Regions from separate parts of the Ciceribacter sp. L1K23 genome, predicted to be linked through region 2. Evidence: predicted binding sites of a transcription regulator. Region 2 holds the regulator's gene; the other holds the start of a gene.

Region 1 (3,406 bases), 470 kb from region 2:
GGGCGCCGATCTTTGGAGACCACTTCTGCGAGACGCTGCCGCCGGCCGACATCAGGCAGATATCGGTGTCGGAGAAATCGTAGTTCTCGAGGTTCTGGACCTTCAGGGTCTTGTCGCCGAAGGAAACTTCCGTGCCCTGGGAGCGTGCCGATGCCAGCGCCACGACTTCGTCCGCGGGAAAGCCGCGCTCCGACAAAATGGTCAACATTTCGCGCCCGACATTACCGGTGGCGCCCGCTACTGCAATCTTGAAACCCATGAATCCTGCTCTCTTTCTTTCTCTCCTCGGCTTCGTGAGGGGGAAGGGCGCGTGGGTAAGCAGCCTTCCTTGTCCCCGGCCGTGCCGGGGAGAGAGCGGTGGCCAGAGACGTCAGATGGTTTTCGTCGTCGTTTTGGCCGTGATTTTCGATGAGGAAGACATACGGAATTCCACGCCGGCAATTCCTGCCGAACGCGAAGAGCAGACGATGGAAACTGGCCACGCGTGCATCCGCAAATCCTTTCACGGCTGCTCTTAGAAGATTTTCCGACGAAGTCAAGGATAAGCTCCGGCGACACCTCGCGTCCACGCATCACCGTTGCGCGACGGCCGTCGTTCTGGCTACTGTCAGCGGTCATTCCAATTCGAAGATCCTTCCATGTCGCTTCTGCGCGCCGCCACCTCCGACGATATCCCTTCGATTACGCGCATCTACGCCGATGCCGTGCTGACGGGAACGGCGAGTTACGAGCTTTCTCCGCCCGATACAGCCGAAATGCTGTCGCGATACGAGGCGATCGTCCAGCAGGGCTATCCCTACATCGTGGCTGTCGATGAAGGCGGTCGTGTCGTCGGCTATGCCTATGCCTCCGCGTTTCGAACACGTCCCGCCTATCGCTGGCTGGTGGAAGATTCGATTTATCTTGCCGAAGGGGCCCGCGGCCAGGGGCTGGGCAAACGGCTCCTTGACGAGCTCGTTCGTCTTTCGACCGACCTCGGTTTTCGGCAGATGGCGGCCGTCATCGGTGGGGCGAGCGCGGCATCCGTCGCGCTTCACAATGCCTGCGGTTTTTCCATGGTCGGAACGATGGCCGGCACCGGGTTCAAGCACGGAAACTGGCTCGACACCGTGTTCATGCAGCGGCCGCTCGGCGAAGGCACGACGACATCGCCAGACCCTGACCGCTACCCGGGCACGCTTTATCGCGGCTGACTTACTCGACCAGCTTCATGTGCTTGTCGAAAACCTTGAGCACCTGCTTCAGGTCGTGGCCCCGCTTCAGGATCTGCCCGTTTGTTGCGATGACCGAAAAGGCTCCCTGCTTCGCCGCCAGCTTGGGGTTCTTTTCTATGCGATAGAGAGGAAGCTCGCCGGAACGCTTGAAGACGGAGAAGACGGCCCGATCCTTCATGTGATCGATCGCATAATCCTTCCACTCGCCTTCGCCCACCATCCGCCCATAGATCCAAAGGATGGCATCCAGTTCGCGGCGGTGAAACGTAACCGGAAGGGGATCGAGACTCTGTCGGTATTCCCGTAAATCGATGATGGATGCGCCGTCGGCACCCGCATCGTGAACGCCGTCGCGCGGCACATCGGGATGATCCGTCATCGTATCTCCTCGTCATCGACATGACAGATGGATGACACTGTGCCCGACTACCGGGAAAAAGCAAGTCTTCCGAATGCCGTCGCGGCACCCGGATCGCGGCGAATACCCTTTTTTGGTCCTGCCCAATTTTGGACAAAACACCGCCTGATTCCAAAGCCATGGTGCAATTCCGGTTGGCGCTCGCGCCAAAAGGTCCGGTCTGGTGCATTGACCCCTTGCCCCCAGCCCCCCAATGCTTCCAGGCCGGACCGCCGGTCCAAACCGGACATCAAGCCTCTCGCCTAGCCGGGATGCCCCCACTTCGACAGCATAGCCGCGCCGAGAATCGCGGATGGCTGGCCATCGGGACCCGTCGTCTGGACGAGAACGGCAAAGCCGTCACTGCCACCCCGATCCATCACTTTCGCCGGCAACACGAAGCGCATCGGTTTTCCGGTCCACATGCCGACGGTCTGCACGTCCGTCACGCTGTTCCAATTGGCGACTTTGGTCCCCTTGTTGGTTCCCTTGCCGATCTCGACATCGCTCCGATGCTTGAAGTAGGCCACGACCACGTCGGCCCGCCCTTCGCCTTCTCCCACGGTAATCTCGATCTCGTCGCCTATCTTGGCAGCGTTCACCGCGATGTCGAGGCCCTTGCCGCTGCCTTTCAGCGTCTCTAGCCTGGTGGTCAGGGCGTTCACGTCATTGCCTTTTGCCTGCTCGCGACCATTGAGGATAGCCTGGGGCGTATAAACGCCGCTGCGACCGAGGGTGTGGGCGTAGCCGTACTGGCGCGCGGTATGTTCCGGGGACGCCATCGTGTCGGTCCAGCCGCGATAGTTCCAGTAGTCGACATGATAGGCGAGGGCGACGATGTCCGGATGCGAGATCAGCTGGCCCATCGTCTTGTCGGCGGCCGGGCAGGAGGAACATCCCTGGGAGGTGAAGATCTCAACGACACCCTTCGGCGTCACGCTGTCCCCAGCGTGCACGGAACCGCTCGCGACCAGCGCAAGCACCACCGTCCATCCGAAAAGCCAACGTGTCATGTTCCGATCGTCCCGTTCGATGTTTCGCCCCAATGCACTATCGGGCCGGGGACGGCAAGAGACATACCCTCTTCGAAAATCAACGGGAAGTCACGATGGGGTGAGCCGGAACGGGGTTCTTGCAAAAGAAAATGCCGCCGAACGGGCGGCGGCATTCTCGATTTTCAAGCCGTCAGCGATCAGGCGGCGAGGTCGCGCAGAACGGTCTGCAGGATGCCGCCATTCTCCATGTAGGTGACCTCGTCGAGCGTGTCGATGCGGCAGAGAAGCGGAACGTCCTTCACCGAGCCGTCGCCGTAGGTGATCTTGGCGATCTTCTTCTCGCGCGGCTTGATCTCGCCTTCCAGGCCCTCGATGGTGACAGTCTCGTCACCCTTGAGGTTCAGCGAAGCCCAGGTCGTGCCTTCCTCGAAGGTGAAGGGAACGACCCCCATGCCGACCAGGTTCGAGCGGTGAATGCGCTCGAAGGACTGGGCGATCACAGCCTTGACGCCGAGCAGGTTGGTCCCCTTTGCCGCCCAGTCGCGGGAGGAGCCGTTGCCGTATTCGACGCCGGCGAAGATGACGAGGGGCGTGCCCTCTTCCTTGTACTTCATCGCCGCGTCGTAGATCGACATTTCTTCCTTCGACGGGTAGTGGATGGTGTAGCCACCTTCCTTGCCGTTCGGGCCGAGCATGTGGTTGCGGATGCGGATGTTGGCGAAGGTGCCGCGCATCATCACTTCGTGGTTGCCGCGACGCGTGCCGTACTGGTTGAAGTCGGCGACGCCGACGCCGTTTTC
Region 2 (3,406 bases):
CGGTCCGGCCGACGCCGCTTTGCACCTCGTCGAGGATGAGCAGCAGGCCGTTCTCGTCGCAGATATCACGGAGTGCGCGAAGGAATTCGTTCGGCACGACGCGGATGCCGCCTTCGCCCTGCACCGGCTCGATCAGTATGGCGGCGGTTTCGTCGGTGATCGCAGCCTTCACCGCGTCGAGGTCGCCGAATGGCACCTGGTCGAAGCCGGCGGCCTTGGGGCCGAAGCCTTCGAGATACTTGGCCTGGCCCCCGGCCGCGATTGTCGCGATCGTACGGCCGTGGAAGGCGCCCTCGAAGGTGATGATGTGAAAGCGCTCGGGATTGCCGCGCGCGAAATGGTAGCGTCGCGCGGTCTTGATCGCGCATTCCAGCGCCTCGGCACCGGAATTGGTGAAGAACACCTTGTCCGCGAAGGTCGCCGACGTCAGCCGTTCGGCAAGCTTTTCCTGGCCCGGCACGTCATAGAGGTTCGACAGGTGCCAGAGCTTGTCCGCCTGGTTCTTCAACGCCTCGACGAGATGCGGGTGCGCGTGGCCGAGCGAGTTGACGGCGATGCCAGCGGCGAAATCCAGATAGCGTTCGCCGGTCTCGGTCACGAGCCAGACGCCTTCCCCTCGCTCGAAGCGCAGCGGTGCGCGCATGTAGGTCTGATAGAGCGGGGATGCCTCGGCCATGGCGCGGAACTCCTTCGGCAGGCGGGGATTGAGACGGAGGGATGACAACCGGTTGGAAGTGCCGGAAATCAAAATGCCGCCTTGCGGCGGCGCCCGCACTATCTCCATTTCCTCCCTTGCTGTCAACAAAACACCGCATTCGCGGGCTTGTTGGCGAAGCGTGTGAGAAAACCCTCGCCAAGGGTAAAATTTGCTCTTGAAACGCGTCGGGAAGCAAGTTGGGGAAAACTTTAAAATCGATTCCCGATGATTCCGCCGACTCTTGTCACGGAGTCAGGCTCACACTAGGTTAATCGTCAATTACTAGACTGCATGCGGCGGAACTAGTCACCGACAGTATCGAAGTTATTTTTGTTTCGGAACCCTCCGAAGCAGCGGTGATGGATTCTGTCATCAATGCTACAGGCGGAGAGCAGGCATGAACTGGACGGATGAGCGCGTCGAAAGGCTCAAGAAATTATGGGCCGAAGGTCTGAGCGCGAGCCAGATCGCGGCGCAGTTGGGCGGAGTGAGCCGCAACGCGGTGATCGGCAAGGTTCACCGTCTCAACCTGCCCGGGCGCGTCAAGGCGGGTGGAACGAGTTCGGTCGCACGGGCGACGAAGCGTCCCGCCGCACCGCAGCGGTCCCAGACCTTCAACCCGCGTCCGGTCGCTGCCCGCCCGGCTGCACGGCCCGCCAACGCCCTCGTTTCGAAGGATGGCGCCGAGTTCGAGGGCGTCGAGGAAACCCGCTTCTCGCCGGCCAACGACGTGATCGTTCCGATCTCTAAGAAGCTGATTTTGACAGAGCTGACCGAGCGCACCTGCAAATGGCCGATCGGCGATCCGACCAAGGACGATTTCCATTTCTGCGGGTGCGAGGCCCTCGACGCATCGCCCTACTGTAGCTACCACGGCAAGCTGGCCTACCAGCCGGTGTCGGAGCGTCGCAAGCAGGCGCGCTGATCCGTCAGAATCCTGATTTTCAAAGGGCCTTCGGGCCCTTTTTCATGTCCGCATCCGGTCATGGAAAAGGCCGCTCTCGACGAGCGGCCTTTCGGGATGTGGGGATCGGCAGGCTTCAGGCTTCCATCGAGTAGCCGGCGCCGCGCACGGTGCGGATCACATCCTGCATGTTCGAGAAGTTCAGAGCCTTGCGCAGGCGTCCGACATGCACGTCGACGGTCCGTTCGTCGACATAGATGTCGTGACCCCAAACGCCATCCAGCAATTGCGAGCGCGAGAAGACGCGGCCGGGCGAGGCCATCAGGAATTCGAGGAGGCGGAATTCCGTCGGGCCGAGGCGGACTTCGCGGCTCTTACGGTGGACCCGGTGGGTTTCGCGGTCGAGCTCGATATCGCCGCAGCGAAGCACGCTGGAGAGCACTTCCGGCTTGGCCCGGCGCAGCATCGCCTTGACACGGGCCATCAGTTCCGGCGTCGAGAACGGCTTGACGACATAGTCGTCGGCGCCGGTCGAAAGGCCACGGACGCGCTCGCTTTCCTCGCCGCGGGCCGTCAGCATGATGATCGGCAGGCGCTCGGTTTCGGGTCGCATGCGCAGGCGTCGGCAAAGCTCGATGCCCGAGACCCCAGGAAGCATCCAGTCAAGGATAAGAAGATCCGGCACGCGCTCCTGGAGGCGAAGTTCCGCCTCGTCTCCGCGCAGGATCGTTTCCACCTCATAGCCTTCCGCTTCGAGATTGTAGCGCAGGAGGACGCTCAGGGCCTCCTCGTCCTCGACGACGGCAATCTTCGGCTGCATGTCTTCGTCCGCCCTGCTTATTCCGTGACCGCACCGAGCGAGGACGTCAGGTCTTCCTTAGGCCGTTCGCCCTCCGGCTGGGAGCCGGTGGTCATGTAGTAAATGGTTTCCGCGATGTTGGTCGCATGGTCTCCGCAGCGCTCCAGGTTCTTGGCGCAGAACAGGAGGTGCGTGCAGGTGGTGATGTTGCGCGGGTCTTCCATCATGTAGGTCAGGAGTTCGCGGAACAGCGAGGTGTAGACGGCGTCGATTTCGTCATCGCGGTCGCGGATCGACTTGGCCTTCTCGGCCGAGCGCGTCGTGTAGACGTCGAGCACTTCCTTGAGCTGAACGAGGACCAGTTCGCAGAGATGTTCGAGACCGCGGCCGAGCTTGCGCGGCACACCGGTGCCCTGCACCGCCATAACGCGCTTGGCGTTGTTCTTGCCCATGTCGCCGACGCGTTCCAGATCGTTGGCGATCCTGAGAGCACCGATGATCTCGCGCAGGTCGGCAGCGACCGGCTGGCGACGGGCGATGGTGACGATCGCCTTGTCGCCGATCTCGCGCTCGATGGCGTCCATGACTACGTCGTCGGAGATTACTTTCTGGGCGAGAGCGGCATCGGAATTCACGAGGGCGCGGACGCTGTCGGCGACCATCTGCTCCGCCATGCCGCCCATCTCGGAGATGCGCCGGATGAGGTATTTCAGTTCCTCATCGAAGGCCGATAAGATGTGTGTGGAAGACATTTTATGAGTTTCCTGTTCTTGAAACGAGCGCGTGAGGAGGATCAGCCGAAGCGACCCATGATGTAATCCTGCGTGCGCTGATCGTCCGGATTGGTGAACATCTTGTCGGTGTCGTTCTCCTCGACGAGTTCGCCGAGGTGGAACATGGCGGTGCGCTGAGACACGCGGGCTGCCTGCTGCATCGAGTGGGTGACGATAACGATGGTGAAATTGGTCCTGAGTTCGTGGATCAGTTCCTCGACCTTGGCGGTCGC

Evidence for each region. The regulator PhoB, encoded in region 2, activates phosphate uptake and scavenging genes when phosphate is short. The targets are predictions, from matches to a motif close to TGTCATNNANCTGTCAT.
Region 1: J5J10_RS18495 (DUF2794 domain-containing protein) is a predicted target of PhoB. The motif match lies at 1,614-1,630, and genes of this name have one in related genera.

What each region holds. Positions count from the first base shown of each region.
Region 1 covers NZ_JAGRRC010000001.1:3,821,099-3,824,504, forward strand. The annotation lists gene J5J10_RS18485 (aspartate-semialdehyde dehydrogenase) at 1-259, opposite strand, end outside; gene J5J10_RS18490 (GNAT family N-acetyltransferase) at 639-1,193, shown strand; gene J5J10_RS18495 (DUF2794 domain-containing protein) at 1,195-1,593, opposite strand; gene J5J10_RS18500 (DUF1223 domain-containing protein) at 1,875-2,624, opposite strand; gene acnA (aconitate hydratase AcnA) at 2,804-3,406, opposite strand, start outside.
Region 2 covers NZ_JAGRRC010000001.1:3,346,548-3,349,953, forward strand. The annotation lists gene J5J10_RS16155 (aspartate aminotransferase family protein) at 1-676, opposite strand, end outside; gene J5J10_RS16160 (GcrA family cell cycle regulator) at 1,095-1,622, shown strand; gene phoB (phosphate regulon transcriptional regulator PhoB) at 1,738-2,421, opposite strand; gene phoU (phosphate signaling complex protein PhoU) at 2,439-3,152, opposite strand; gene pstB (phosphate ABC transporter ATP-binding protein PstB) at 3,194-3,406, opposite strand, start outside.